DNA from 4 places in the Pseudomonas sp. CLCA07 genome. Region 4 is predicted to be linked to each of the others. Evidence: predicted binding sites of a transcription regulator. Region 4 holds the regulator's gene; each other region holds the start of a gene.

Region 1 (7,653 bases), 160 kb from region 4:
TGGATACAGTAGAACACGAGGAGGAGCGCCGAGCCTATTACGAAAACTTTCTGAAATCTCTGACAGCCGCCTACATTAAACGAATCCTTGTCGAGGCTGTTTCCATTTTAGAGGACGCTTCTCCAGCTATAGATGCTGCGATCCATTCTGCCTTGGCTAGAGGTGAAACTGCCTACAGTTTCAATTTAACCCTTAGTCAATCCGCGCAGGTGGTCACTGTGGCGGGTGCCGCTACTCTCCAAAACGCGGACGGTTGGACCTTCGAGGCAGCCATCCGTAAAAGCATTTTGTTGTTGACAGGGCTGGGGGACGTACTTCTCAGTCGAGCGACGGCGATTGGGATCGGGGCTTTGCTCTATTCACCCGCTCTGGGTAACGGCGAGCGTTATCCTCAAACGGCTCTCAAACTATCTGGTAGTACCGTCTTGCCAGATGCACCGTCTAACCTGAATGAAATCGCCGCTACCGAAGGAACCATCGATCTTCCCTACCGGATTTATGGTGACCTTGGCCAATACACCCTCGTTGCAACACCGGCGGGAGGGAGCATTTCATCAGCGGTGCCAGTTCGGGCGCTGGAGTTCGACCAGAAGACTAACAGCTACAGTTTCACCTCCGCCGACACACCGCCCATCACCCTCGGTTTTCCAATTATCCACTGGGAAAGCAGTTCGACAACTTCACCTGCTAGACCAGTGGAAGTACCGCATTACAGTGGCGTTGAACTGTTGCCACTACTCGTGCGGCCCGAACCATTGCCTGCGTTCGAGTTACCCGACTTCAGGGATTGTATTTACTGCTTTCCGGTCAACAGCGGCTTGCCGCCGATTTACATTGTTTTCAATAGTCCTTATGAAGGGGCTACCACGAGAGGGAAGTACAGCGGTCGATTTTTCAATCCTGCCAAAGCTGGAGGTCCAATTCTGGATTTGGATTGGACCAATGCTACCGTGACGAAAGCGGGTATTGACCTTGTCAAATTGCATACGGGCCGCTTCGACCCTTCGGACGCCAATGCCATCATGGCTGACCGATTGGAAAAAATTCTGCGAGGTGAATTGATAACTACGGCTATCGACAAACGTTTCTATACTCATGAACTGAGAGAGCTTGAACGTTTCAGAGCATTAGGTGTGGCGGATGGTGTAAAGCCGAATGATGGCGGTGTCATTTGGAATAATACTCACGCCGCGACACTAGAAGACTACAAACTAAAGGGTGAGTTTGAGTTGCTCTACACGCCTGAAGCTATAGAAGCAGATAACAAGCAGACAGAGAGAGAATACAAACAGTTGGGAGGGGCAAAGCAATGAGTGTCATAACAACCATCGTGCTCAACGAGAAACCTGAAGAGGTAATTCTATTTCTTACCAAAAATGAACTAGGTATCGATCTTCCTCGGCTTGACGGGCTTTATAATCGGGCTAGTTGGGCGCATGTGGGAGACAACATGGGATTATTGCATCTTGTTTGGAAAATGCGTGACGCTGGATTTGTAAAAATGGATGGAACCGGGATTAGGAGGGGCCCTAACTGGAGAGAACCGATATTCATGGTAGAGGGGAAATATACTTTTGATTGATATTGCCAAGCGCCTGTCATCTTCATGGGAGGGCGACAAGCAATATCTATTGTTCAAGGATGTCCGGACCCCTGATCTGATGACGGGCTTGAACTGCACATGAAAAAAAATCCGATGCCGATACAGGCATCGGATTTTGATTTCTTGCGGCCAAAGGTCAAGCGAAAGGGCTTAACTGATCGGCATTAGCCCCTGAGGATTCCCGTTTTTTGGTGACGCCAACAAATCACTTCGCCTGGTAAATAATCCCCGGGCTGCATTGGACCATCTGGTAATGATCCGGCAAACCGTTCAGCGCTTCGGAAGCGCCGAGGAACAAATAGCCACCTGGCTTGAGCGTGCTGTGAATGCGCAACAGGATGTCTTTCTTCACCTCGGCGGAGAAGTAGATCAGCACGTTGCGGCAGAACACGATGTCGAATTTGCCCAGAGCTGCGTAGCTGTCCAGCAAGTTGAACGAGCGAAACTCCACCCGGCTCTTGATCGGCGCCTTGATCGCCCAGCGCCCCGGCCCTTTCGGGTCGAAGTAACGCTGAAGGCGCTCGGGCGACAGACCACGGCCAATCGCCAGGCTGTCGTACTCGCCGGTCTTGCAGTTGGCCAGCATGGTGCCGGACAGATCGGTGGCCACAATCTGCGCGCCCATCTTCAATTGGCCCAGGTTGACGCGTTCGAACTCATCGATGGACATCGACAGCGAGTACGGTTCCTGACCCGACGAACAGGCCGCCGACCAGATCCGCAAGCGCTGTCCGGGTGCAGCCTTGATGGCTTCCGGCAACACTTTGTTCTTCAACACTTCAAAGGGATAGGTGTCACGAAACCACAAGGTTTCGTTGGTGGTCATGGCATCCACCACCATCTCGCGCAAACCGCTGCGTGGCTGGGTCTGAATACGCTGGACCAGCTCACCCAGCGACTTGATGCCCTGCTGTTCCATCAGTTTGTTGAGACGGCTCGAGACCAGATACTGCTTGTTTTCACCGAGCAAAATGCCACAGGCTTTTTCCAGGAAGACCCGGAACTGTTCGAAATCCAAATTACCCGTAGACAAAGATGCCGCCTCTTAAATCGTGTGAACCACCGGGGGCAGAAGGCCCCTAGCTGTTGTCTGCTGCTTTGATCCGGTCGACTACCCGGGATGCCAGGTCATCAGGACGGAACTTGGCAAGGAAGTCATCGGCACCGACTTTCTTGACCATCGCCTGATTGAAAACCCCCGACAACGAAGTATGCAGGATGATATGAAGCTTTTGCATGCGAGGGTCGTTGCGGATCTCGGCCGTCAGCGTGTACCCGTCCATCTCCGGCATCTCGATGTCGGAAATCATCATCAGGAACTCTTCTTCCGGCTTTTTCCCTTCGTCGACCAGCTTGCGCAAGTAATCCAGCGCTTGCTTGCCGTCGTTCAACGCCACCACTTCAACGCCGACGGTTTGCAGGCAACGAGACACCTGTTTGCGCGCCACCGACGAGTCATCGACCGTCAAGACCTTCAAGGACAAGGCCTTATGCTGGGTTTCGACATCGACCACACCGACCGAAATCGCTTCCGGTGTCGGCGCTACTTCCGCCAGCACTTTTTCGACGTCGATGATTTCGACCAGCTGATTGTCGACCCGCGTCACTGCCGTCAGGTAATGATCGCGTCCCGTGCCCTTAGGTGGCGGATGAATCTCCTCCCAGTTCATGTTGACGATGCGCTCCACCGAGCGCACCAGGAAACCCTGGGTCTTGGTGTTGTACTCCGTGATGATCACGAACGGACTGCTTTGATCTTTCAACGCGCCGGAGCCGGTCGCCATCGCCAGATCAAGAATCGGAATGGTCGCCCCCCGGATACTTGCCACACCGCACACGACAGGACTGGATTTGGGCATCAGCGTGAGTTTGGGGCATTGCAGCACTTCCCGAACCTTGAACACATTGATCCCATAAAGCTGCTGGCCGTCGAGACGGAACAACAACAGCTCAAGGCGATTCTGCCCTACCAGTTGCGTGCGCTGGTTTACCGCATCCATTACACCAGCCATGCACCGACTCCTACACAACGCTTGAGTGTGTTGCGACGCGCTTTCATCACGAAACGGCACGGCGCTTGCTTTTTAACGCTTATGAACACAGAACCGACATTTTTTCGACGCCTGACATCAATCGCTCGCCAATGGCTTTGCGCGATATCGGCCGTTTGCCTGTTCAACGCTGGCAGCCCTGCCCTTGCTGACGCAGTTACATTGCCTGACATGCTTATCGGCGTCACTCAGGGCTTTCTTGAGTTCACTGTCGAAGACTATTTGGCGACCAGCCAAACCGAAGGTCGCTATGAGATTCAGGTCAATCAGCTCGACCCGCGTCTGCGCATGCCCTTGTGCGACAGGGAATTGACAGCCACTTTAGAGAGCCCGGCGACCCCGATTGGCCGGGTCACGGTCAAGGTCCGTTGCGACAGCACCGCCCCCTGGACTGTCTTCGTACCCGCTCAAGTCCGCCTGTTTCGCGACGTCGTCACCACCACTCGGCCGCTCAAGCGAGCCGGCTTTATCGAGCCGGGTGACGTGGTGCTGCGCGAACGAGACATCAGCCTGATCAGCCAGGGGTACTTCACCTCTATGGATCAGGCGATCGGACAGAAACTGACCCGACCAACGGTCACCGATCAGGTCCTGACGCAGGTTCATCTCGAACAGGCCGAAGTCATCACCAAGGGCGACCAAGTGGTGATTACCGCCCGCAGTGGTACGCTCAGCGTGCGCATGCCGGGCGAAGCCCTGTCGAATGGAGGCTTGCGTGAACAGATTCGGGTGAAAAACCTCAACTCCCAACGGGTCATCAAGGCGCAGGTCATCGCGCCGGGCCAGGTGGAAGTGGCCATGTAGAGATCTCTGTGGGTGAAAACATGGCGCTGACCGTGGCTGTTCCCTAAACTGTGCCGCACGCAGGAAATGCGCTGGCGCATGCATGCTCATTGATAAATGGGCCTAAAGTTTTTGCAGGGAGAGCCGAAAACATGGCAAGCGTCCAAATTCCCAGAGGTTTTTTATCATGGTCATCGATTTCAGCCGTTTGAACAGTTCCTCGTCACTTACCGGCAGTACGCGTACCAGCGCCAACAAGGACACTGCCGAAGCCGGCAAATCCGCGCCGCTGAATACCCCGGCCGAACAGGCCAGTACCGCCAAAAGCGGGGAATCGGTACACCTCAGCAATGAGGCTCAGCAGTTGCAGAAGGTCACTGACAAGCTGCGCGATCAGCCTGCCGTCGACAACGCCCGCGTGGCCGAGTTGAAAGCAGCGATTGCCGATGGCAGCTATAAAGTCGACAGCAACCGTGTAGCCAGCAAACTGCTCAACTTCGAAGCCCAGCGCTAGGCCACGGCCTGCGCCAGGCTTTTGGACGCTTAAAACCCAAGGCCAGCCATGCACGACACTAATTTACTGCAACTGATCATCGACGACTTTGCTCCAGCGCAACACTTGCTGGAATTACTGCAAACCGAGTCCCTCGCCTTGCATGGTCGCGACATGCCACTGCTCGAAGACATTCTGGCGCGCAAACAGGCAATGATCATTCTGCTCGAACAGCATGGCCGCAAACGCAGCGAAATCCTCGCCAGCCTCAACCTGCCCACCAATCGCCAAGGCCTGGAGCAACTCGCCAGCCAATCAAGCGTCGGTGAGCAGCTGCTGGAGCAGAGTGACGCGCTGACAGCCCTGCTGACTCAGTGCCAAACGATCAATGTCAATAATGGCCAGTCGATCCTGATTCAGCAGGCCGCCACGGCCAATCAGCTGAAGATTCTCACCGGCGGCGAACCACCCGCGCTTTACGATGCTCGCGGATCAACCTCCAAGTTAGCGAAGCCACGCCCGCTCAGTCAGGCTTGAACCTGTTGATGAGTTCGCTCTATCTAGGCGCGCCACATGCTGGCAATATACTGGCAATGCGCAAACATATTTTGTCCGGAGAATGATGAACCGTGTCCAATGCCTTAAACGCGGAAGATGCTCCACAGCCACCCAAAGTGCTTTCCACACCAATGGAGATCGCTGGCAACCTTCGGCAACTACAAGAGAGTCATGACCCGCTGATTATTACGTTCCATGAACGCAATCAGCGTTTCCAGAGCTATCTGGTAGATGTCGATCGTGACGCCGACATGATCGCCCTGGACGAAATGGTGCCCCGCGATGGCGAACGCTATCTGCTGGCGGGCGAATCGTTTCGGGTCGAAGGCTTCCACGAGGGCGTGCGCATCGCCTGGGAAAGCAACGGTCCACTGAGCATTGACGAATCCGACAATACGCGCTGCTATCGCGGCAAACTCCCCGACCAAGTGGTTTACCACCAGCGCCGCAACGCCTTCCGGGCGGCATTGAAGCTGGCGCAACTGGTCGAGGTCGAACTGGGCGGTGAAAAGCTCAAATCGCCGATCAGCGGCAAGCTGCTGGATATTTCCGCCACAGGCTGCAAGCTGCGCTTTGACGGTGACATCACTGGCAAACTGCAATTGGGTCAGGTCTACGACCGCTTCGTTGCCGCTCTGCCCTTCGGCAGCATGACCACACCAGCGGAATTGCGTTACCTGCACTTCGAAGAAAAGATCTCCACCACCTTCGCCGGTATCCGCTTTCACAACATGAGCGGGATGGTGCAGCGTCAGGTCGAGCGGTTCGTGTACCAGCTTCAGCGTGAAGCACGGCGCTTCGACAAAGACGACTTCTGATACGACGCGTCAACAAAAAAACGGGCAGTCCCTTGCGGTGACTGCCCGTTTTTTTATGCATCAACAGTCAGGGTCTGGCTTCAGTAAAACTTTGTTCGCGTCCTGAGTCCGGATCGTCCGGTGGCGTCGGATCTGCTTCCGGTTCCGGCTCTGAATCCGACTCCGGATGGGGCGGGCTGTGCATCTGCTCCTGCACGACCTGCTCATCGACACGCGGGTCAAGACACGCCACCAGCGGCGAACTCGACATGCTGTCCGGCATGGCCACGTGATGCAGCGGCGCATCGTCGACCTGATGCAGATTGGTGACCGCTTTCGGGCGGATCCGCCACACCAGCACCAGCGCGAAGAAACTGAAAAATGCATAGAGCATGTGGCTGCCGAACAGCTTCATCAGTACCCCGGCGACCAGTGGCCCGATGCTGGCGCCGACACCGTAAGTCACCAGCAGCATCGCCGTCAGCGAGACCCGGCGATCTCCTTCGACGTGGTCATTGGAGAATGCTACCGCCAACGGATACAGGCAGAACTGCACCAGCGAACACAGGAACCCGGAGATGAACAACACCTCAATCGGCACGGTCTGCAAGATCGCCAGCGGCAACGCGGCCAAGGCCAGGCTGAAGGCAAAACAGCGAATCAACAGCGCCCGGTCATAGCGGTCAGACAGCCACCCTAACGGCCACTGCACCAAAAGGCCGGCAAAAATGCAGCTACCCATGAACAGGCCGACCTGTTCGTTGGACAACCCCTGCTGGGATGCATACAACGGCGCCAGACCGTAGAACGAACCCACGATCAACCCTGCCCCCAACACCGTACTCAATGACTGCGGCACGCGCTTGATGAAGAAGCGCGGCTCCATTGGGGCCGGGTGCAACGCCGCCGGGTGAATTCGTCGAGTGAGTGCCACCGGCACCAGGCACAGGGCGAAGCACAAGGCGACCAGCATCAGCAGTTCCAGGCCCAGGCCGGGGTGCATGACCAGTATCAGCTGACCCAGTACCAACCCCAGATAAGACGCGATCATGTAGCCGCTAAATACCTTGCCGCGCATGTTGGCATCGGCTTGTTCGTTGAGCCAACTCTCGATGACCATGTACTGGCACATCATGCCCAGGCCGACAATCACCCGCAGGAACAGCCAGGCCGGCAGCCAATCAGTCAACCCATGGCCCAATACCGCCGCGCCGACGATCCCGGCGCACGCGGCATATGCACGAATATGCCCGACCCTGGCAATCAGTCGGTGACCGATCTTGCCGCCCAGCACCAGGCCGAAGTAGTTGGCCGCCATCAACGCACCGACCCACAAGCTGTCGACGTGATCGGCTGCCAGGCGCAAGG
Region 2 (7,653 bases), 500 kb from region 4:
ATCAACGCGCGGCTTTTTGAATTTTTTGTGTATCGATTTACATCCTAAAAAACCAAGGGGACAGGACAGTGAACGTGCAGCCCGACAAACACCGGCGATTGGGCTACGCTTAAAAAGCAACCAACACTTCAACCCTAAATACTCACACCTTGGAGGCGCAGCATCAACCACCTGACCAACATAATGCTAACAGATCAACATCGAGCAACACTCCAGCATTAAAGATCAACATAACTCTTCTTAAAACACGAACAGCAGCTATACCCGACCCGCCATTAATCCAGCTACTATAAGACCCACTAGAAACCCAACTAAAAGGACCCACAAAATAACAACAGCTCCAATACAACCAAACTAAAATACACTTGAGAAATCCAAACTTACAAATCGAGAAAAGATAGTCCTATATGAGCAAAAAACATGATAAAACCCAAATCAAGAATTACCAACCCCATGACAATCATCGCGGTATTTGCAACACTGTCTGAAACCTCAGCGGCTGTTTCGTTGCCCTTTCTCGATAATGATGAACGCAAGATTTACATCTGGTTCCTTATCAGCTTCCCCTTTTATTTGCTTTTCCTATTCTTCGCCACACTCAACTTCAACTACCGATCACTGTACGCCCCCTCTGATTTTGAGAAGGGAAAACATTTCATAAAGGTGATGGCCAACGCTGATCAATCGGAAAGTTTCGCACCGACAGACTCGACCAAGCACTGGATTGAGCATCAGGTACGGTTACCGGCATTGCTAAAGGATCTACACATCGTTGATGTACGAAGGATGAGCAAAAAAATGGAATTCAACACATTGATCGAGAAGGTCCAGGCACCTCAGGCCCCCTCTGCACGGTTGATCGTATTTCTTACGTGTACCGATTCAGAAGCGCTACTGAAAGAAAGCGCGCTCAAGTATTCAAAGCAAACAAGGAAACGCAGCCACACAGCGTTCTGGGTCGCTTATAACGTGAGCTCACAGGGTGTGACGACTATGGCTTGAGTGCCCGATAGCCGAACAGGACAACTCTCTAAAACTCAGAGAGAGAAAAAAGCAGAAGGAATTGTACGAGTAACAAGAAGAACGTTGAAAAACACGGTGCGCAACAGGAAAAACTTCCCTTTTCAGAATTGTGGCCTTGTCACCGACAAGGCCACAGCTCTATGACTGCTTCAAGGGGCTCAGAACAGCTTCCGGCCTTTGTTCGCAGCAATGCGCATACGCAAGGCGTTGAGCTTGATGAAGCCCGCCGCGTCGGCCTGGTTGTAAGCACCGCCGTCTTCTTCGAAGGTTGCGATGTTGGCATCGAACAACGATTCGTCAGACTTGCGACCCGTAACGATCACATTGCCCTTGTACAGCTTCAGGCGAACCACGCCGTTCACGTGGGCCTGGGACGCGTCGATCATTTGTTGCAGCATCAGACGCTCAGGGCTCCACCAGTAACCGGTGTAGATCAGGCTGGCGTATTTCGGCATCAACTCGTCTTTGAGGTGAGCCACTTCGCGGTCCAGCGTGATCGATTCGATCGCACGGTGAGCGCGCAGCATGATGGTGCCGCCTGGGGTTTCGTAGCAGCCACGGGACTTCATGCCCACGTAACGGTTCTCGACGATGTCGAGACGACCGATACCGTGTGCACCACCGATACGGTTCAGGGTCGCCAGCACGGTGGCCGGGGTCATTTCGACGCCGTCCAGTGCAACGATGTCGCCGTTACGGTAGGTCAGTTCCAGATACTGCGGTTTGTCTGGAGCGTTCTCCGGGGAGACGGTCCATTTCCACATATCTTCTTCGTGCTCGGTCCAGGTGTCTTCCAGCACGCCGCCTTCATAGGAGATGTGCAGCAGGTTGGCGTCCATCGAGTACGGGGATTTTTTCTTGCCGTGACGCTCGATCGGGATGTTGTGCTTTTCAGCGTAATCCATCAGCTTTTCACGGGACAGCAGGTCCCATTCGCGCCACGGAGCGATCACTTTCACACCTGGCTTCAAGGCGTAAGCGCCCAGTTCGAAACGAACCTGGTCGTTGCCCTTGCCGGTAGCGCCGTGGGAAATGGCGTCAGCGCCGGTTTCGTTGGCGATTTCAATCAGGCGTTTGGCGATCAACGGACGAGCGATGGAAGTACCCAACAGGTACTCGCCTTCGTAAACGGTGTTGGCGCGGAACATCGGGTAAACGAAATCACGCACGAATTCTTCGCGCAAGTCGTCGATGTAGATCTCTTTGACGCCCATGGCCTGCGCCTTGGCGCGCGCAGGTTCGACCTCTTCGCCCTGACCCAGGTCAGCAGTGAACGTCACCACTTCACAGTTATAAGTATCCTGCAGCCACTTGAGGATCACCGAAGTGTCCAGGCCGCCGGAATACGCCAGAACGACCTTGTTTACGTCCGCCATGCCATCACTCCACGGGATTCTACGGAAAGCCGGGAAGTCTACCGCTCAAACGCGGTAATTTACAGAGGCGCGACAGCTTAAGACGACGAAGCGACAGAATCTGTCGAGAGCGCGACGATGACCGGCGAGTCAGGAAGTTGCCGAAGTACCGCCCGTAGCGATTTGCGGCGCGCCTTGCTCGGTCGGTGCCACACGCTCCAGTCGCACCGCAACCCGACGATTTTTCGCGCGATTGCCAGCGTTGGTGTTCGGCGCCACAGGGTAGCGCTCACCATGGAAGCGCATAGTGATCTGCGATTCCTGAATGCCGTTGGCCTTGAAATAGTCCATCACCGCCAAGGCGCGGCGGCGTGACAGCTCACGGTTGGTCAGGCGATTGCCACTGTTGTCGGAGTGCCCGTCAAGCTCGATATGATTCACCGACGGATCAGCCTTCATGAACTCAAGCATCACCTGCAACTGCGCCTTGGCCTGGGGGCTGAGGTCGATACTTTCGCCCGGGAAACCGATTTCGGACCTTTTAACCTGTTCGAAATTCTTCGGCAGCAGTTTCGCCACGCAACTCTGATAGTCGCTGAACGCCTTGTTGAACTTGACCGGCAACAGACGCACTTCCGACACCCGGCCATCGCCGGAAGTATGCCGGATCACCGGGCTGCGGCCATCGATCAATCCGCTGATCAAGCGCCCGGCCTGAGCTTGCGAGCTATTGAACAGCACATTGCCGCTGCCGATTCTGACGGATCCCAGGTTGATATCGCCCCGCCCCGGCTGCCACGGTGCGGCGGCCGCCAGCAACGTCGCCGAACCACCACCGATCATTGAGTTGTAGGCATTCAAACGAAACGTCGCTTGCTCGCCAGCACGGCGCACGAACTCGCCCGAGCCGAAATCAGTGACCGGCTGAGTCAGGCGGCATTCGAACTTGTCACCTTCGACCGTCCACTCGATGCTCTCCAGAGGTGTCTGGAAAGTCAGCGCCATTGCAGGAAGGCTGGCAAACACACTGAGCAAGGCTAAATAACGCTGGCGCACGGGAGGCTCCACTGGCTTCTACGACAAAAAGACCGACACACGCATGTTTACGGCATACCTCGTTCATATCGGTAAGTTCCTGCAAAACTTGATAGCGAGTGCCTGCAAGTGTCTTTTCCGGTAGCATTCCCCTGAGTTTGACCCGCCTGGAATTCCCTCATGTCCGACCGCCTGACCCTGCTGCGTCCCGACGACTGGCACATTCATCTTCGCGATGGTGCCGTGTTGACCAATACCGTTGCGGATGTCGCGCGCACCTTTGGTCGCGCCATCATCATGCCCAACCTGGTACCTCCGGTGCGTAACACCGCTGAAGCCGATGGCTATCGCCAGCGGATTCTCGCTGCACGCCCGGCCGGCAGTCGCTTCGAACCGTTGATGGTGCTGTACCTGACCGACCTCACCCAGCCTGAAGAAATTCGCGAGGCCAAGGCCAGCGGTTTCGTGTACGCCGCCAAGCTGTACCCGGCCGGCGCGACCACCAACTCGGATTCTGGCGTCACCAGCATCGACAAAATCTTCCCTGCGCTTGAGGCCATGGCCGACGTCGGGATGCCTTTGCTGGTTCACGGTGAAGTCACCCGTGGCGATGTCGACGTGTTCGACCGCGAAAAAATCTTCATCAATGAGCACATGCGTCGTGTGGTCGAGCGTTTCCCGACGCTCAAAGTGGTGTTCGAACACATCACCACCGCCGATGCCGTGCAGTTCGTCAACGAGGCTTCGGCCAACGTCGGCGCGACCATCACTGCGCATCACCTGCTGTACAACCGCAACCACATGCTGGTGGGCGGGATTCGGCCGCACTTCTATTGCCTGCCGATTCTCAAGCGCAATACGCACCAGGAAGCCCTGCTCGACGCCGCCACCAGCGGTAGCGAAAAATTCTTCCTGGGCACCGACTCTGCACCCCACGCCCAGCACGCCAAAGAAGCCGCGTGTGGCTGCGCCGGTTGCTACACCGCTTATGCGGCCATCGAGATGTACGCCGAAGCGTTCGAACAACGCAACGCGCTGGACAAGCTCGAAGCCTTCGCCAGCCTCTACGGCCCGCGCTTCTATGGCCTGCCAGCGAACACCGACCGCATTACCCTGGTTCGCGATGAGTGGACCGCCCCAACCAGCCTGCCATTTGGCGAGCTGACCGTTATCCCGCTGCGCGCCGGTGAAAAACTGCGCTGGCGCCTGCTGGAGGAACACGCGTGAGTGAAGACCATTTCGACGACGAACAGGACGGTCAAAGCGGCGGAGGTGGTCCTCGTCATCCGATGGCAGCCAGATTCCGTGGCTACCTGCCGGTTGTCGTCGACGTAGAAACCGGTGGTTTCAACTCGGCCACCGACGCCCTGCTGGAAATTGCGGCAACCACTATCGCGATGGACGAGAAAGGGTTTGTGTACCCCGATCACACCTACTTCTTCCGTGTAGAGCCTTTTGAAGGCGCGAACATCGAAGCGGCCGCGCTTGAATTCACCGGGATCAAACTCGATCACCCACTGCGCATGGCGGTGAGTGAAGAAGCCGCGCTGACCGATATCTTCCGTGGCATTCGCAAGGCTCTGAAAGCCAACAGTTGCAAACGGGCCATTCTGGTCGGCCACAACAGCAGCTTCGACTTGGGCTTCCTCAACGCAGCGGTCGCACGCCTGGACATGAAACGTAACCCGTTTCATCCGTTCTCCAGCTTCGACACCGCGACCCTTGCCGGTCTGGCTTACGGTCAAACCGTGCTGGCCAAGGCCTGTCAGGCAGCCGATATCGACTTCGACGGTCGCGAGGCTCACTCGGCTCGCTATGACACCGAGAAGACAGCAGAGCTGTTCTGCGGCATCGTCAATCGCTGGAAACAAATGGGCGGCTGGGAAGACTTCAACGACTGATCTTGTTGATTTATCCCGCGCATAAAAAAACCGGCCTCATCAGAGGCCGGTTTTTTATTGCCTGACGCTTGGGCTTACAGCGCCGCAGCGTTCTCGGTCAGGTAAGCCGCAACGCCTTCGATCGAAGCGGTCATGCCTTTGTCGCCTTTTTTCCAGTTGGCAGGGCAAACTTCGCCGTGCGCTTCGTGGAATTGCAGAGCGTCGACCAGACGGACCAGCTCTTCAATGTTACGGCCCAGCGGCAGGTCGTTGATGATCTGCGAACGGACAACGCCTTTGTCGTCGATCAGGAACGCGCCACGGAAAGCCACGCCGCCTTCGGACTCAACGTCGTAGGCCTTGGCGATTTCGTGCTTGATGTCGGCAGCCATGGTGTAACGAACTTCGCCGATACCACCATTGTTTACCGGGGTGTTACGCCAGGCGTTGTGGGTGAAGTGCGAGTCGATCGATACGGCGATCACTTCAACGTTGCGGGACTTGAAGTCAGCCATGCGGTTGTCCAGAGCAATCAGCTCGGACGGGCAAACGAAGGTGAAGTCCAGTGGGTAGAAGAACACCAGGCCGTATTTGCCTTTGATGGCCGACGACAGGGTGAAGCTGTCGACGATTTCGCCATTGCCCAGTACAGCTGGAACGGTGAAGTCCGGGGCTTGTTTGCCTACGAGTACGCTCATTGAAAATCTCCTGGTCTATTAACGTGAAGAACTGGATTCGCATCAGCCTGCCACCCTCAGGCGACAGCCCTGTGACACGATCCCCTTCGAAGGACCGACCATCATACACGGCGTTTTTGAGCTGTCCTCAACGGTTTTTTGCAGGAGCGTAAATTTACCGTTGTTACAGTGACCGGGAGATTACCCGGATGAAAACCGTTCGTCGGTCACGTCCGCTTTTAACGCGAAGCCTTCAGAAAGCACTTTGACAATCATTCTCGTTAACATTAAGATCCATCGCAATTGAGTCACAACCAGCGACGGTTTTCACTTATGTATGTCTGCCTCTGCACTGGCGTCACCGACGGTCAAATCCGCGATGCAATCTATGAAGGTTGCTGCAGCTATAAGGAAGTCCGTCAGGCCACTGGCGTAGCCAGCCAATGCGGCAAATGCGCCTGCCTTGCAAAGGAAGTGGTTCGCGAAACCCTGACCAAATTGCAATCGGCCCAGGCAGCCATACCTTTCCCTGTAGAATTTACTGCCGCTTAATTACTTAGTTTCAAAGAACCGGACTTGATGTCCGGTTTTTTTATGTCTGAAAATCAACTGCTTACGCCCTAGACGCGGAACACAAACATTCTTATTCCGATTAATTTTCATATAAGTTTCAATAACTTAGGTTTGACACTCTTACATACGCGGCTCAAACTCAGCCTTATAGACAGCTACTTAGGGCAGGACCCCATCATGAAAGGCGACGTTACAGTCATCCAGCATCTCAACAAGATCCTTGCCAATGAGCTGGTCGCGATCAATCAATACTTTTTGCATGCCCGCATGTATGAAGATTGGGGCCTGAACAAGCTCGGCAAGCACGAGTACCATGAATCCATCGACGAGATGAAGCATGCGGACAAGCTGATCAAGCGCATCCTGTTCCTTGAAGGCCTGCCGAACGTCCAGGATCTGGGCAAGCTACACATCGGCGAACACACCAAGGAAATGCTTGAGTGCGACCTGCGTATCGAACGCATTGGTCATGCCGATCTGAAAGTCGCTATTGCTCATTGCGAAACGGTTGGCGACTTCGGTAGCCGTGAACTGCTCGAAGACATTCTTGAGTCCGAAGAAGAACATATCGACTGGCTGGAAACCCAACTGGGCCTGATCGATAAAGTCGGTCTTGAAAACTATCTGCAATCGCAGATGGGCGAAGACGAATAAGTTAGCGCCCGCTAAACTCGAAACACTAAAAAGCCCCGCACTCTTTTAAAGAGGCGGGGCTTTTTTAATGCCCCTGTAGGAGCGTGGCTTGCCAGCGATGAACGATGACGCGGTGTTCTTGCTAAACCGCGGCGCCTGCATCGCGAGCAAGCTCGGCTCCTACAGAGACCGAATCAGGCTTCGGTCTTGTTGGCCGCAGCTGCTTCAACAGCGGCTTTGATGGTGGCCTGCAACGAACCGTCAGCAGCCATCTCAGTCATGATGTCGCTACCACCGACCAGCTCACCACCGACCCACAGTTGCGGGAAGGTTGGCCAGTTGGCGTATTTTGGCAGGTTGGCGCGGATTTCCGGGTTCTGCAGGATGTCCACGTACGCAAACTTTTCGCCACATGCCATCACGGCCTGCGCGGCTTTCGCGGAGAAGCCACACTGCGGGGCATTCGGCGAACCTTTC
Region 3 (7,653 bases), 2.4 Mb from region 4:
AGTTGCGTACTTCGAAGGTCGGCTCGTTGTCGTCCGCGTCTTCATCGCTGTCGTCGTACTCAGGCTCCGGCGCCGGTTCCGGCTCGGCGGGCTCCGGTGCGAAATTGGCGTGCAGTTGACGGGCCAGGTCGCCGATCTCGTCCTGACGCTCAGTGGCCGGGGTGTATTCGTCGATATTGCGCAGCCATACGCGCAATTGCAGCAGCGGCGTAGAGATGTGCCGACCCAGGCGCAGGCTCAGGGCCAGCGACAACGCCAACAGGATCGCACTCAAAATGCCCATGCTTTGCAGGCTGATGGTCATTGGCTGCTGGAATTGGTCCATGTCCAGGCTGATGCGCAGTTGCCCGGCGGTCACGTCCTGGAACGTGATCTTGCTCTGGTACATGCCCTCGGCTTCGCCCAGCAGGCTGTGCTTGGGACGCTGACCGGCCTCGGCGAGGATGCGGTTATCCACGCTATAGATAGCGGCGTGGGCCACCAGCTTGTTCTTGGTCAGGTTGTTGAGCAGCACATTGAGGCTGAGGATGTCGTTGGACACCAACAGCTCCGTAGCGGAGGTGGCGGTCTGCGTGGTCAGGCTTTCGCCCAGCGCATCTGCCTGCTCGTGCATGGCCTGCTTGAACTGCAAACCCATCACGCCGGCGTAGATCACCAGGGCCAGGGCGACCAGGATCACGTTATGGCTGGCGATGCGCAATGCAATCGGTACACGGCGGTGGCGCAGTGCCCGGAAGATCAGCAGAAAGAAGTTGTCGGTTTTTACTGGCGTAGGCCGGTTCACTTGAGCTCGGCTCTTTTGTCCGTGGAGTTGACGCGCAGTATAGCGACAGGCCCTAGACCGTCAAAGCGCTCACGGTGCCCGATGGTCACTGAAAGTGGGTAGAATGCGGTTTTTTTCCACCTGCGGGGGTGCGCCTTGCGCGAAATCGTCCTGATAAACATCACGGGAGTCGACCGTCCGGGTCTGACTGCGGCCATTACCGGCGTTCTGGCCCAGGGTGGTGTGAACATTCTCGACATCGGTCAGGCGGTGATCCACGACACTCTGTCGTTTGGCATCCTGGTTGAAATTCCGGATACCGAGCAAGGCAAGTCAGTGCTCAAGGACATCCTGTTCACGGCATACAAGCTCGATCAGCAGGTCCGTTTCACGCCAGTGTCCGAAGAGGATTATCAGCAGTGGGTCGGCAATCAGGGCAAGAAACGCCACATCGTGACGTTATTGACCCGCAAAGTGACTGCCGGGCAATTGCAGGCCGTGAGCTCGATCACCGCCAAATATGGTCTGAACATCGATCACATCGATCGTCTGTCCGGACGCATGCCGCTGGACACCCCGGCTGACAAGGGCAAGGGCTGCATCGAGTTTTCCGTGCGTGGTGAAGCGGCTGATCCGCAGGCGCTGCGGGCCGAGTTCCTCAGCGTTGCGCAGGAACTGAACGTCGACATCGCCTTTCAGGAAGACTCGCTGTTCCGTCGCAACCGTCGCCTGGCGGTGTTCGACATGGACTCGACCCTGATCGAAGCTGAAGTGATCGACGAACTGGCCAAGGCGGCGGGTGTCGGCGATCAGGTGTCGGAAATCACCGAGCGAGCGATGGCCGGCGAGCTGGACTTTCGCGCGAGCTTCAAAGAACGTCTGGCGTTGCTGCAAGGTCTGGATGTCAGCGTGTTGGATTCGATCGGTGCTTCCCTGCGCTTGACCGAAGGTGCTGAAACCCTGTTCGCCGAACTCAAGCGTCTGGGCTACAAGACCGCCATTCTGTCGGGTGGCTTTACCTACTTCGCCAAGCAATTGCAGGCCAAGCTGGGCATTGACTACGTATTTGCCAACGAACTGGAAGTGGTCGACGGTAAAGTCACGGGTGTTGCGGTCGAGCCGATTGTCGATGCGAAGCGCAAGGCTGACTTGCTGCGTGAGCTGGCCCATAAGGAAGGATTGCGACTGGAGCAGACCATTGCGGTCGGTGACGGCGCCAATGATTTGCCGATGCTGGCGATTGCCGGGTTGGGTGTGGCGTTCCGGGCCAAGCCGCTGGTGAAACAGTCGGCGAAGCAGGCGATTTCCACCCTTGGGCTGGATGGCGTGCTGTATCTGCTGGGCTTCCGCGATCGCGACGGACAGCTCTGAAATCGTCTGAGTCGGTCTTTGTGGTGAGGGGGCTTGCCCCCGTTTGGCTGCGCAGCGGCCACCGATTTTAGGGGGGGCGCTACGCGCCCCAACGGGGGCAAGCCCCCTCGCCACAGGTTAAAGTGATTCTGGGTCAGCGGATCAGGCCTTTGGCAGGCCCATGCCCTGGCCCATCTGCACCGGCGAACCGGCCGCCAGTTCTTCGGCCCATTTCACCTGGTCTGGCCCGAACAGCACGACAGCGGTCGAACCCAGTTTGAAGCGACCCAATTCCGCACCTTTCTCCAGGTGGATCGGCGCGCGGGCGGCTTCGTCGTAGCGGAAGGTTTTCAGCTCGCGTTTCGGCGGCGTGACCAGCCCGGCCCAGACGGTTTCGATCGACGCAACGATCATCGCGCCTACCAGCACCACGGCCATCGGCCCGCGCTCAGTGTCGAAAATGCATGCCACACGCTCGTTACGAGCGAACAGCTCCGGAACGTTTTCGGCGGTGGTCTGGTTGACCGAGAAGATTCGGCCCGGGATGTAGACCATCTCACGCAGGGTGCCGGCCAGCGGCATGTGCACGCGGTGGTAGTCCTTCGGCGACAAGTAAATTGTAGCGAAATCACCCCCCATGAACGGTGCGGCGTTGGCCGCGTCGCCGCCCAGCAACTCCAGCACGCTGAAGCTGTGGCCCTTGGCCTGGAACACGCGACCGTGTTCGATTGGGCCGAGCTGGCTGACTGCGCCGTCGGCCGGGCTGAGAATGGCGCCCGGAGTTTCGTCGAGCGGGCGAGCGCCGTCTTTCAAGGCGCGGGTGAAGAACGCATTGAAGTGCTCGTAGGCGGTCAGGTCTTCGACCAGGGCCTGGGACATGTCCACCTGATAACGCTTGGCGAACCAGGCGGTAAAGGCGTTTTTGAACCAGCGCACGCGGCATTCGGCAATGCAGCCGGCCAGTCGCGAGAGCAAGTGATGAGGCAACAGGTATTGGCTGAGGATAAACAGACGCTTATTCATTAACTGTCCTTAAAAACCTTAAATCTCTACGGGCGTGTCGGGATGGTTGCCCCATTCGCCCCAGGAACCGGCATAGCCTTTGACCCGCGGATAACCGAGGGATTTGGCCACCAGATAGGTGAAGCCAGAACGGTGGTGAGTCTGGCAGTGGGTAATCACTTCTTTGTCTTTGCTGATGCCGAGCTGTTCGAGGATCTGCGGCATGTCCGTGCGGATGCGCAAGTTGCGCGCCTGATCCATGCCTGCGGTCCATTCGAAATTGACGGCGCCGGGAATGTGCCCGCCCTTGGCCGCCAGCACTTTCTCGCCGGAGTACTCCAGCGGCCCGCGTGCGTCCCAGATCGCCAGGTCGGCGGCGCCGAGACGGCTTTGCAGGTATTCGCGGGTAGCGGTGGGTTCGTCGTGCAGCGTCAATGCCACCGGGCCGCCAACGGGGGGCGGGATTTGGATCGACATGGGCATGCCTTCTGCCAGCCAGGCTGGCAGGCCACCGTCGATATAGTGGTACTTACGGTGACCGATGACGTCCAGAAGCCAGATAAAACGCCCGGCCCAGCCGCCGCCTTCGTCGTCATACACCACGTACACCGCGTCGGGATTGTGTCCCAGCTCACCGAACAACGCTTCGAGTGACGCTTTCGGTGGCATCAGCCCCGGCGCAGGCGCCTGGCCGAGTTGCGTGCGTTTCGGATCGACAAAGCGCGCGCCGGGAAGATGCCCTTCGGCGTAACGGGCACTGCTGGTCAGGTCCACCAGAATCAGATCGCGGGACTCAAGGCGAGGGAGCAAGTCGCTCGGCTCGATCACCAGCGGCAAGCCAGAGAAGTCAGACATGTGAGGTCTCCAGAGCACAAAAGGGAAGATTGTAGCGCAGCGTCATTGGCCGCGGTGGCTAAAGGTGTGCAGGGATTTCTCGATGCACTGCGCGGTTTTACCGAAGGCTTGCACGGTGATTTCCGAGAACGGTCCGCCGCCCTGATCCGCCACCACCACCATGATCACCCGACCATTATTGATCAGCGAGCGCAGCAAAAGGTGTTCGCCACGGAACTGCGCGCGCAGGCTGGGAGGCAACAAGGCCGAAAACTGGGCGTTGTTGGCCGGTGTCAGGCGCACCTGCGCTTGTTGCGAGAGCAAACGTTGCAGCACGTTGCTTTGGTTCACCACGAAATTCAGCCCGGCCGTTTCTTTCGGCAATCCGGCAATCTGATGCACCCGCAGATTGGCGTGCGTGCGGTCAGCCATCAAGATCATCACTCGGCGCATGCCGCACGCGACCAGAGCGTCCCGGGCGGAGGTGGTCAAGTGCATGGCGTTGGTGAAGGGGCTTGGCTCCACCAGCAACTCGGCGCATTGGCTGCGCCACTTCGCCAGGTCTTCGGTGGTCGGCGCCGGTGCTGGTAGCAGCCCGGCGTGGACACGGTTCATGCCAGGCGGCCAGAGCAGCGATACAGCGGGGTGCCACAGTTCCGGCATGGCATGCAGCCGGGCGCTGTTGGCCGCCTGTTGGTGCAATTGCTGCTGCACCTCGGCCATGGGCATTTGCAGGTAAAGGCTGGTCAGGTATTGCCAGCGCGCGCTGTGAGGGCTGTCCCACGCCTGTTGTGCCGACAGCGCCAGGCCGTTGGCCAATAGCACGGTATTGGCCGGCTGATTGAGCCAGCGACGCAGAGTCGGATCGTCATCGAGGCGGTTTTGCTGGCGCAAGGGATGATCGCTGTCGCGGGCGATGCGCAGGACTTTGACCAGCTCGCGCTGCTCGGTCAGCAGCAGGCGATAACCCTGTTCCACCCAGATCGGCAGGCGCCAGAGGCTCACCAGGGTCTGGCAAATATCCAGCAGGCGCACACCAAACAACTGCTTTTCGACGTTGCGTGCCGATTCGCCTTTATGGATGACCCGCAGCTCCCACTCTTCAAGCAATTGCGGATGGGTCAGCGCCATGGGCCACAGTGGCGAGAGAAACAGCAGGCTGCCCCAGTGAATGTCCTGCCACAGCCGCGCCAGGCGACTGGCAAAAAAACCATTGGCCTGTTGCGTCGCGTGCTGGCTGATCAACTGCAACTGCAACTGGCGCAACGCAATCGGGATCTGTGACAGGGGCTCTACGGGCAGGCGGGCGAGCAGTTCTTCGGTGCGCTTCAAACCGAGGCGATTGATCGCTACTTCAAGGTTTTCCGCAGGCTCGGTCATGCTGCCATGGGTGTGGCGATTGGCTTCACGAATGATGCTCAAGGCCAGGGCCGGGCTGTCTTGCATGAGCTCTGCGATATCGCGAAGCGAGCTGCGGTTATCGGCGATGGCCTTGCAGACACGGTCATGGCTGACTTGCGGAACCGGCAGGCGCACGCCATCGAGAAGCTTGACCCAGCCTTCAAGCGTGGTCGGTTTTTGAGTTGCAATGTTCGTTTGGTTAGCCATGGTTGGACGCAATCATCGTCTGCCTTACCTATGCCCGGAGTAGGCTAAATTAGCTTTTCGCTTGAACGGGCTATAGTCTGGCGCAGTTTTGCCGATAAGGAGAAGTAGAGATTTTTCAACTTCCGAATATGACCTTGAACCCGACTCAGTAAGTGTTTTCCTACCTATGGCTAAAATTCTCGGCATCATCGTCGTATTCGCAAGCGTGCTTGGCGGATACGTGCTCTCCCACGGCAAGATTGCCGCCCTTATTCAGCCTTTCGAGGTGATGATTATCGGTGGTGCGGCCCTGGGCGCATTCCTGCAGGCCAACCCTGGCCATATGGTCAAGCACGTTCTGAAGAAAGCCTTCGGGATGTTCAGTTCGCGTTTCAACCACACCTTCTACCTTGAAGTGCTGGGGTTGATTTACGAGATCCTCAACAAAAGCCGCCGCGAAGGCATGATGGCCATCGAAGGCGACATCGAAGATGCCGCGGCGAGCCCGATCTTCGCCAAGTACCCGGCGGTGCTCAAAGATGAACGCATGACCGCGTACATCTGCGATTACCTGCGCATCATGTCCTCCGGCAACATGGCACCCCATGAGCTCGAAGGCCTGTTCGACATGGAACTGACCAGCCTCAAGGAAGATCTGGATCACCCTTCCCACGCGGTAAACGGCATCGCTGACGCCATGCCGGGTTTCGGTATCGTCGCGGCGGTACTGGGTATCGTGGTGACCATGGCCTCCCTGGGTGATAGCGATCAAAAAATGATCGGCGTGCACGTCGGTGCGGCACTGGTAGGTACCTTCTTCGGTATTCTCGCCGCGTACGGATTCTTTGGCCCGCTGGCCCATGCTCTGGCCCACGATGCCAAGGAAGAGCTGAACGTCTACGAAGCCATCAAGGCGTCGCTGGTGGCCTCGGCGTCCGGCATGCCACCATCGCTGGCCGTGGAATTCGGTCGCAAGGTTCTGTACCCGGCGCACCGTCCTAGCTTCGCTGAGCTGGAACAAGCGGTTCGCGGTCGATAGTGCTCTGTTTTGCAAATACGTTCCTTTTTTGGCGAGTGACTGTTGTTGCCAGACAAGGCGCCGCGACGAGTCATAGCTCGCTATGGCGAGGAGCGGCAACGCCGTATGGCGACAACAGGCACCGTCAAAAAGGAACAGTATTTGTGAGACAGAGCACTCTGTATGGAAAATAACCAGCCGATCATCATCAAGCGCGTCAAGAAATACGCGGGCGGGCATCACGGCGGTTCCTGGAAAATCGCTTTCGCGGACTTCGCGACGGCGATGATGGCGTTCTTCCTGGTGCTGTGGCTGCTGTCCACCGCAACACCGGAACAGAAAATCCTCATCGCCGGTTACTTCAAAGACCCGGTCGGCTTTACCGAAAGTGGCACGCCGTACATCATCGATCTGGGCGGCTCGCCGACCCTGGCGCCAGAGAAAACCCTCAACCCCGAAGTGAAGTCGCAGCCGCAGCCAGACCGCGTCACCATCGACACCGAACAGGTCGAAGGCTTGGCCGAGCAGGTTGAGAAAGAGCGCCTGGAGTTGTTGCTGCAAGAGTTGCAGAACAAGGTCGATGAAAATCCGCAGTTGCAGAAATTCAAGGACCAGATCCTGTTCGAGATCACTCAAGACGGTTTGCGCATCCAGATCATGGACGCCGAAAACCGCCCGATGTTTGATTCCGGCAGTGCGCGTCTGAAGCCGTATTTCGAAGACATCCTGCTGGCCATGGCCGACACCATCAAAGCGGTGCCGAACAAGATCAGCATCAGCGGCCACACCGATGCCAAACCGTACTCGGGCACCGGTGACTTCGGCAACTGGGAACTCTCGGCCAACCGTGCCAACGCTGCTCGCCGTGCGCTGGTCGCCGGCAGTTACCCGGATCAACAGGTGGCGCGGGTGGTCGGTTATGCCTCGTCGGCGCTGTTCGACCGTGAGCACCCGTTCAATCCGGTCAACCGCCGGATCGACATTGTGGTGCTGACCAAGAAAGCCCAGCGTGCCATCGAAGGTTCGCAAGGTGCAGAACCCGCGCCAGAGCCGGCGCCAACACCAGGGCAGGGCGGTCCGGGCGAAGTGCCGACCAAGC
Region 4 (7,653 bases):
GGAGATTTACCCTGATCGCGAACTGGCGATCAACCCGGGGCAGGTCTACGGCACGCTTAATGGCATAACCGCCAAAGATCCGGCTTTCGGGTTAGAGGCGGTCTGGATCGAAATCAGCCAGCGCGCGCAGGCGCAATCCCTTGGTTATACCGTGGTCGATGCCAGTACGGTCGTGGCAACCCACCTGAACCAGATTCTGTACAAGCACTCCAGCGAACTGATTGGTCACGAAGAAGTCCAGCAACTCATGCAATTGCTGGCCAAAAGCTCGCCTAAATTGGCTGAGGAGTTGGTGCCGGGCGTGGTTTCGCTGTCGCAGTTGCTCAAGGTGTTGCAAGCGCTGCTGGCCGAGCAGGTGCCCGTGCGAGACATTCGCAGCATCGCCGAGGCGATCGCCAACAATGCTGCCAAGAGTCAAGATACTGCCGCGTTGGTGGCTGCGGTGCGCGTCGGCGTATCCCGCGCAATCGTCCAAAGCATTGTAGGCACTGACTCTGAGCTACCAGTGATCACGCTGGAGCCAAGGTTGGAACAGATATTGCTCAATAGTCTTCAGAAGGCAGGACAAGGCTCGGAAGAGGGTGTTCTGCTAGAGCCAAGCATGGCAGAGAAGCTGCAGCGCTCGTTGATCGATGCAGCGCAGCGTCAGGAAATGCAAGGTCAACCGGTGATTCTGCTGGTGGCCGGTCCGGTTCGCGCAATGTTGTCGCGATTTGGCCGACTGGCAGTCCCGGGTTTGCATGTGTTGGCTTATCAGGAAATCCCTGACAACAAGCAAGTGACCATCGTTGCGACAGTAGGGCCCAACGGCTGAGGTAGTGGTTTATGCAAGTTAAGCGTTTTTTCGCCGCCGATATGCGTCAGGCCATGAAACTGGTTCGTGATGAGCTGGGCGCTGATGCCGCCATTATCGGCAATCGCCGGATCGCCGGTGGTGTCGAGCTGACGGCTGCCCTGGATTACAAATTGTCGGCGCTGGCCCCGCGTGTTCCGAACATGGAACTCGAGGATGAGCTGCGCAAGACCCAGTCGCGGATCGTCACTGCCCAGGCCGAATTGAGTCTGCGTGGCGATGGCGAGACCGACGGTGACAAGACCACCAATCGCCAGTTGTTCGCCGGCCTGCCACTCACTGCAGCCGAGCCGCTGATCGAACCGACCTACGCCGAACCGCGTCACGCGCAACCCGCCCCGGCACCTGCCGCCGGTGGCGTTGACCCACGTGCGTTCGACTCGATGCGTTTCGAGCTCAATAGCCTGCGCGAACTGATGGAAGTACAACTCGGCTCGCTGGCCTGGAATCAGCTGCAAGGCAGCCGTCCGGCTCAGGCCAACCTTTGGCGTCGCCTGCAACGCATCGGCCTGTCCGGCCCGTTGTCCCGCGATTTGTTGGCTATGATTCCCGACATTGATGAGCCTCGTCAGGCTTGGCGCATGTTGCTGGCATACTTGGCGCGGATGATCGCCACACCGGAAATCGAACCACTGGAAGAGGGCGGCGTGATTGCCATGGTCGGTCCTGCCGGCATGGGCAAGACCACCACCCTGGCCAAGCTCGCCGCCCGCTACGTGCTCAAGTACGGCGCGCAGAATATCGCGCTGGTGAGCATGGACAGCTTTCGCATTGGCGCCCAGGAGCAGCTCAAGACGCTCGGGCGGATTCTCAATGTGTCGGTGACCCACGTCGATCCGGGGCAGTCCCTGGTTCAGGCAATGGAACCACTGCTGCGTAAACGCGTGGTGCTGATTGATACTGCGGGTCTTCAGGCCAGCGATCCGGCACTGCGCATGCAACTCGAAAGCCTGGCCGGACGTGGCATCAAATCAAAAAATTATCTGGTGCTGGCAACCACCAGCCAGAAACAGGTTCTAACGGCCGCTTATCATAGTTACAAGCGTTGCGGGCTCGCTGGCTGCATCCTGACTAAACTGGATGAGACGGCAAGTCTGGGCGAGGTGTTAAGCCTGGCGATCAGTCATGAGTTACCGGTGGCCTATCTGACCGATGGCCCGCGGATTCCGGATGATTTGCATCTGCCGCGTCGTCATCAGTTGGTCAGCCGCGCCGTCAGTGTGCAAATGCAGGAAGAACCCAGCGAAGAAGCCATGGCTGATATGTTCGCTGACATTTACCACAGCCCGACCAAGCAGGTCGGCTAAGGTAGTAATGAACAGTTTTTGTACCTACATCGATGGCCTGCCATGCATTGTTCCTTTAGCGAACGCGCAGCCAGTAATGTGGCCTCCGTCTATGCAAGACAAGGTAAAGAAATAACATGGGCAGCATGCATCCCGTACAGGTGATCGCGGTGACCGGCGGCAAAGGTGGCGTCGGCAAGACTAACGTGTCAGTGAATTTGTCACTGGCCCTGGCCGAACTCGGCCGTCGCGTCATGTTGTTGGACGCTGACCTGGGCCTGGCGAATGTCGACGTCCTGCTGGGACTGACACCCAAAAGGACCCTGGCTGACGTGATTGAAGGCCGCTGTGAGCTGCGCGACGTTCTGTTGCAGGGCCCAGGCGGTATTCGAATCGTTCCGGCGGCCTCCGGCACACAGAGCATGGTTCACCTGAGTCCGGCTCAACACGCCGGCCTGATCCAGGCCTTCAGCGACATCGGCGACAACCTCGACGTCCTGGTGATCGACACCGCCGCGGGTATAGGTGACTCGGTAGTCAGTTTCGTTCGTGCAGCGCAAGAAGTCTTGCTGGTGGTCTGCGACGAACCGACTTCGATTACCGACGCCTACGCCCTGATCAAACTGCTTAACCGCGATTACGGCATGAACCGCTTCCGCGTCCTGGCCAACATGGCCCAGAGCCCGCAAGAAGGTCGCAACCTGTTCGCCAAGTTGACCAAGGTCACTGATCGCTTCCTCGACGTCGCCCTGCAGTACGTCGGCGCGGTGCCTTACGACGAAAGCGTGCGCAAGGCCGTCCAGAAGCAGCGCGCCGTTTATGAAGCCTTCCCGCGTTCCAAGTGCGCCCTGGCGTTCAAGGCCATCGCGCAAAAAGTCGATACCTGGCCATTGCCTGCCAACCCGCGTGGGCACCTGGAATTCTTTGTCGAGCGGCTCGTGCAGCAGACCGCGGGACCCGTCCTATGACAGCCAGTGGCTACAACCTCTACAAGATGTCGGCACGTGACGCGCAGTACGAGCTGATCGAGCGTTACGCGCCACTGGTTAAACGCATTGCTTACCACTTGCTGGCCCGTCTGCCAGCCAGTGTCCAGGTTGAAGACCTGATCCAGGCCGGGATGATCGGCCTGCTTGAAGTGTCGACCAAATACGACGCCAGCAAAGGCGCGAGTTTCGAGACGTACGCGGGCATACGAATCCGCGGCGCCATGCTCGATGAAGTGCGCAAGGGGGACTGGGCACCGCGTTCGGTCCACCGAAATACCCGCATGGTCAGTGACGCAATTCGCTCTATTGAAGCTAAAACCGGCCGTGACGCTAAAGATCACGAGGTTGCGGCCGAACTCCAATTGAGTCTCGACGATTATTACGGGATTTTGAACGACACCCTGGGCAGCCGCTTATTCAGTTTCGACGATCTGTTGCAGGACGGCGAACACGAAGGGCTGCACGAGGATGGCGCGAGTGCTCATCTCGAGCCGTCACGCGATCTGGAAGATGAACGTTTTCAGGCTGCGCTGGCGGACGCGATTGCCAATTTGCCGGAGCGTGAGCGACTGGTGTTGGCGCTGTACTACGACGAAGAGTTGAATCTCAAGGAAATCGGTGAGGTCCTGGGGGTCAGCGAATCGCGGGTCAGCCAGTTACACAGCCAGTGCGCGGCCCGTTTGCGGGGGCGTTTGGGGGAGTGGCGAGCGCGCTGAAGGCAGTGTGGGGACACTGCGAACGAGGCTGGTGCGGTTTTCAACGGCACCGGTCGCGATCTGTTGTGCTCCAGACAGTCATCGAATGCATTGCCGGATTGATTGAAATGGCGCGTCCAGGTGCTGGGCGCGTTTAAGACTGCTTGGAGGTCGAATTGGACAAGAACATGAAAATCCTCATCGTTGATGACTTCTCAACGATGCGGCGGATCATAAAAAACCTGTTGCGTGACCTTGGGTTCACCAACACGGTCGAGGCCGACGATGGCACCACTGCCATTCCGGTTCTCAATAGCGGAAGCATCGACTTTCTGGTGACCGACTGGAACATGCCTGGCATGACCGGTATCGACTTGCTGCGCCACGTGCGCGCCGATGAAAAGCTCAAGCACCTGCCGGTGCTGATGGTGACTGCTGAAGCCAAGCGCGAGCAGATCATCGAAGCGGCCCAGGCCGGTGTAAACGGCTATGTGGTCAAACCCTTCACGGCCCAGGCGTTGAAAGACAAAATCGAGAAGATTTTCGAACGCATCGGTTGATCCACTGCGCCACGGGGGAGCTATGGAGCATAAAGAATCTTCACAGGGCGATTTCGAAACGACCCTGAAAAAACATGCAGTCGAACTGGTCGAGAGTCTTGAAAAAGGCAGGTTCGGCGACGCTGTGCAATTGATCCATGAGCTCAATCAGACCCGTGACCGCGGCCTGTACCAGGAAGTGGGCAAGCTCACTCGCGAGCTGCACAGCGCGATCGTCAATTTCCAGATTGACCCGAACATGCCGCAAGCCGAGGAAGTGTCGCAGATCACCGATGCCACCGAGCGTCTGGGATATGTGGTCAAGCTGACCGAGGCCGCGGCCAACCGCACCATGGATCTGGTGGAAAACGCCACGCCGCTGGTCAATAGCCTGGCTGACGAAGCCCAGGCGTTGAGCACGGATTGGGGACGGTTCATGCGCCGCGAAGTCGGCGCTGAAGAGTTCCGCGAACTGGCCCGCCGTATCGACGGTTTCCTGGCACGCAGCACCGAAGACAACCGCAGGGTGTCGAGCAACCTCAACGACATCCTGCTGGCTCAGGATTACCAGGACCTCACCGGTCAGGTCATCAAGCGCGTGACCCAATTGGTCACCGAAGTTGAAAGCAACCTGCTCAAGCTCGTACTCATGGCCAGCCAGGTAGACCGCTTTGCGGGTATCGAACATGACCGTGAATCGATGCTGGCTGAAAAAGATCCGCAAAAACATCTCTCTCAGGGTGAAGGTCCGCAGATTCATGCCGATAAAAGAGTAGACGTTGTGTCCGGTCAGGACGATGTGGACGATTTGCTATCCAGTCTTGGATTTTAGGTTTTCAGGTTTTTAGACCTTTAGGAGCACCCCCCTTAATGAGCTTCGGCGCCGATGAAGAGATCCTTCAGGATTTCCTGGTTGAGGCCGGCGAGATTCTAGAGCAACTGTCCGAACAGCTGGTCGAGCTGGAAAGCCGACCGGATGATGCGGACTTGCTCAATGCAATTTTTCGCGGTTTTCACACTGTAAAAGGGGGCGCCGGCTTCCTCCAGCTCAACGAGCTGGTGGAGTGCTGCCACATCGCCGAGAACGTATTCGACATCCTGCGCAAGGGTGAGCGTCGCGTTGATTCGGAACTGATGGACGTGGTCCTTGAAGCGCTGGACGCGGTGAACAGCATGTTCGGCGAAGTCCGCGAGCGTAGCCCGGTCACGGCTGCGACACCTGAATTGCTGGCGGCTCTGGCCCGTCTGGCCGAGCCGCAAACAGCTGATGAACAAGCATCGGTTGCTGAAGTGGCGCAAGCACCTGCTGCTGAAAGTGAGTCGGACGACATCACCGATAACGAATTCGAACAACTGCTGGACTCGCTCAACGCCGTCAAGGCTGAGGCCGAAGCTCCGGTTGCTGCACCAACGCCGGTCAACGATGCCGCTGCCAGCGACGAAATCACCGATGCCGAGTTCGAGTCGTTGCTCGATCAGCTGCACGGTAAAGGCCAGTTCGCTGTCGATGCCGTGGTCGCTACGCCAGCCGCACCTGCAGCCCCGAAAGCAGCAGGCGACAGCTGCGACATTACCGACGACGAATTTGAAGCACTGCTCGACCAGCTGCACGGCAAAGGCAACTTTGCGGTGGATGCGCTGGAGTCGGCCATTGCTACGGTTTCGGTGCCGGCTGCGCCAACCGCAGCCGCGGCGGGCGGCGATCTGATCTCCGATCACGAGTTCGAAGCGCTGCTCGACGAATTACACGGCAAAGGCAAGTTCAGCGAAGTTGGCACAGGTTCTGCCGGTTCTTCCGTTGCAGCGCCAGTCGTCAAGGCTGTCGCACCGGCACCGGTTGCCAAGGCGCCTGAGCCGAAAGCCGAAACGCCGAAACCGGTCGCCGCCGCTGCATCAGCCCCGGCCCGTACTCCCGCCGCGCCGCCATCGGAAAAACCGGCCAGCGAAGCCGAGACCACGGTGCGAGTCGATACCGCGCGCCTCGACGAAATCATGAACATGGTGGGTGAATTGGTACTGGTGCGTAACCGCCTGGTTCGCTTGGGTGCCAACAGTGCTGATGAGGCCATGTCCAAGGCTGTATCGAACCTTGACGTGGTGACGGCTGACCTGCAAACCGCGGTCATGAAGACCCGGATGCAACCGATCAAGAAGGTGTTCGGGCGCTTCCCGCGTCTGGTTCGAGACCTGGCTCGCCAGCTCAAGAAAGAAATCAACCTGGAACTGGTCGGCGAAGAAACCGACCTCGACAAGAACCTCGTCGAGGCTCTGGCCGACCCGCTGGTCCACTTGGTGCGCAACGCGGTCGACCACGGCATCGAGTCGCCGGAAGAACGCGAAGCGTCGGGTAAGTCCCGTGGTGGCAGGGTGATCCTTGCGGCGGAACAGGAGGGCGACCACATCCTGCTGTCGATTTCCGATGATGGTAAAGGCATGGACCCGAACGTCCTGCGTTCCATCGCGGTAAAACGCGGTGTGATGGACAAGGACGCAGCGGATCGCTTGAGCGACACCGAGTGCTACAACCTGATTTTCGCGCCAGGGTTCTCGACCAAAACCGAGATCTCCGACGTGTCGGGTCGTGGCGTGGGCATGGACGTGGTGAAAACCAAAATTTCCCAGCTCAACGGTTCGATCAACATCTATTCGACCAAGGGCCAAGGCTCGAAGATCGTCATCAAGGTTCCGTTGACCCTGGCGATCATGCCGACGCTGATGGTCATGCTCGGCAACCAGGCGTTTGCGTTCCCGCTGGTGAACGTCAACGAGATCTTCCACCTCGACCTGTCGACCACCAACGTGGTGGACGGCCAGGAAGTGGTCATCGTGCGCGACAAGGCGCTGCCACTGTTTTACCTCAAGCGCTGGCTGGTCAGCTCCGCCGCTCACGAAGAGCAGCGCGAAGGCCATGTGGTGATCCTTTCGGTGGGCACGCAGCGGATCGGCTTTGTTGTCGATCAGTTGGTGGGCCAGGAAGAAGTGGTCATCAAGCCATTGGGCAAAATGCTCCAGGGAACCCCGGGCATGTCGGGCGCCACCATCACCGGTGACGGCCGTATTGCGCTGATTCTCGATGTACCGAGCATGCTCAAGCGTTACGCCACGCGGCGTATTTGATTCTGGTGGAGCGGGGCGACTGAGCCTCGCTCCGTCTAATGGAGTGTTTATGGCAGTCAAAGTCCTGGTGGTGGACGATTCGGGGTTTTTCCGCCGCCGCGTCTCGGAAATTCTTTCAGCGGATTCGAATATCCAGGTCGTCGGTACGGCGACCAACGGAAAAGAGGCGATCGA

The links. Region 4 encodes FliA, which starts transcription of late flagellar genes. Its sites were predicted from a motif close to CTAAAGTTTNNNNNNNNNNNGCCGNTAA; they were not measured.
Region 1: flgM (flagellar biosynthesis anti-sigma factor FlgM) is a predicted target of FliA. The motif match lies at 4,561-4,588, and genes of this name have one in related genera.
Region 2: ACWGZX_RS08265 (flagellar protein MotY) is a predicted target of FliA. The motif match lies at 3,500-3,527, and genes of this name have one in related genera.
Region 3: motA (flagellar motor stator protein MotA) is a predicted target of FliA. The motif match lies at 5,628-5,655, and genes of this name have one in related genera.

The regions. Positions count from the first base shown of each region.
Region 1 is NZ_CM132131.1:1,468,079-1,475,731, forward strand. It holds gene ACWGZX_RS06720 (S-type pyocin domain-containing protein) at 1-1,313, shown strand, start outside; gene ACWGZX_RS06725 (hypothetical protein) at 1,310-1,582, shown strand; gene cheR (protein-glutamate O-methyltransferase CheR) at 1,809-2,636, opposite strand; gene ACWGZX_RS06735 (chemotaxis protein CheV) at 2,683-3,615, opposite strand; gene flgA (flagellar basal body P-ring formation chaperone FlgA) at 3,697-4,458, shown strand; gene flgM (flagellar biosynthesis anti-sigma factor FlgM) at 4,625-4,951, shown strand; gene ACWGZX_RS06750 (flagella synthesis protein FlgN) at 5,000-5,467, shown strand; gene ACWGZX_RS06755 (flagellar brake protein) at 5,560-6,306, shown strand; gene ACWGZX_RS06760 (MFS transporter) at 6,374-7,653, opposite strand, start outside.
Region 2 is NZ_CM132131.1:1,809,104-1,816,756, forward strand. It holds gene ACWGZX_RS08255 (hypothetical protein) at 421-1,002, shown strand; gene ACWGZX_RS08260 (argininosuccinate synthase) at 1,182-2,399, opposite strand; gene ACWGZX_RS08265 (flagellar protein MotY) at 2,529-3,434, opposite strand; gene pyrC (dihydroorotase) at 3,594-4,640, shown strand; gene rnt (ribonuclease T) at 4,637-5,314, shown strand; gene ACWGZX_RS08280 (peroxiredoxin) at 5,389-5,991, opposite strand; gene ACWGZX_RS08285 (bacterioferritin-associated ferredoxin) at 6,304-6,522, shown strand; gene bfr (bacterioferritin) at 6,721-7,197, shown strand; gene grxD (Grx4 family monothiol glutaredoxin) at 7,371-7,653, opposite strand, start outside.
Region 3 is NZ_CM132131.1:3,685,805-3,693,457, forward strand. It holds gene ACWGZX_RS16995 (AhpA/YtjB family protein) at 1-784, opposite strand, end outside; gene serB (phosphoserine phosphatase SerB) at 920-2,134, shown strand; gene asd (archaetidylserine decarboxylase) at 2,276-3,136, opposite strand; gene ACWGZX_RS17010 (rhodanese-like domain-containing protein) at 3,155-3,970, opposite strand; gene ACWGZX_RS17015 (HDOD domain-containing protein) at 4,013-5,557, opposite strand; gene motA (flagellar motor stator protein MotA) at 5,724-6,575, shown strand; gene motB (flagellar motor protein MotB) at 6,738-7,653, shown strand, end outside.
Region 4 is NZ_CM132131.1:1,306,865-1,314,517, reverse strand. It holds gene flhA (flagellar biosynthesis protein FlhA) at 1-814, shown strand, start outside; gene flhF (flagellar biosynthesis protein FlhF) at 826-2,160, shown strand; gene fleN (flagellar synthesis regulator FleN) at 2,277-3,107, shown strand; gene fliA (RNA polymerase sigma factor FliA) at 3,104-3,844, shown strand; gene ACWGZX_RS06055 (chemotaxis response regulator CheY) at 4,012-4,383, shown strand; gene ACWGZX_RS06050 (protein phosphatase CheZ) at 4,406-5,194, shown strand; gene ACWGZX_RS06045 (chemotaxis protein CheA) at 5,233-7,479, shown strand; gene ACWGZX_RS06040 (protein-glutamate methylesterase/protein-glutamine glutaminase) at 7,529-7,653, shown strand, end outside.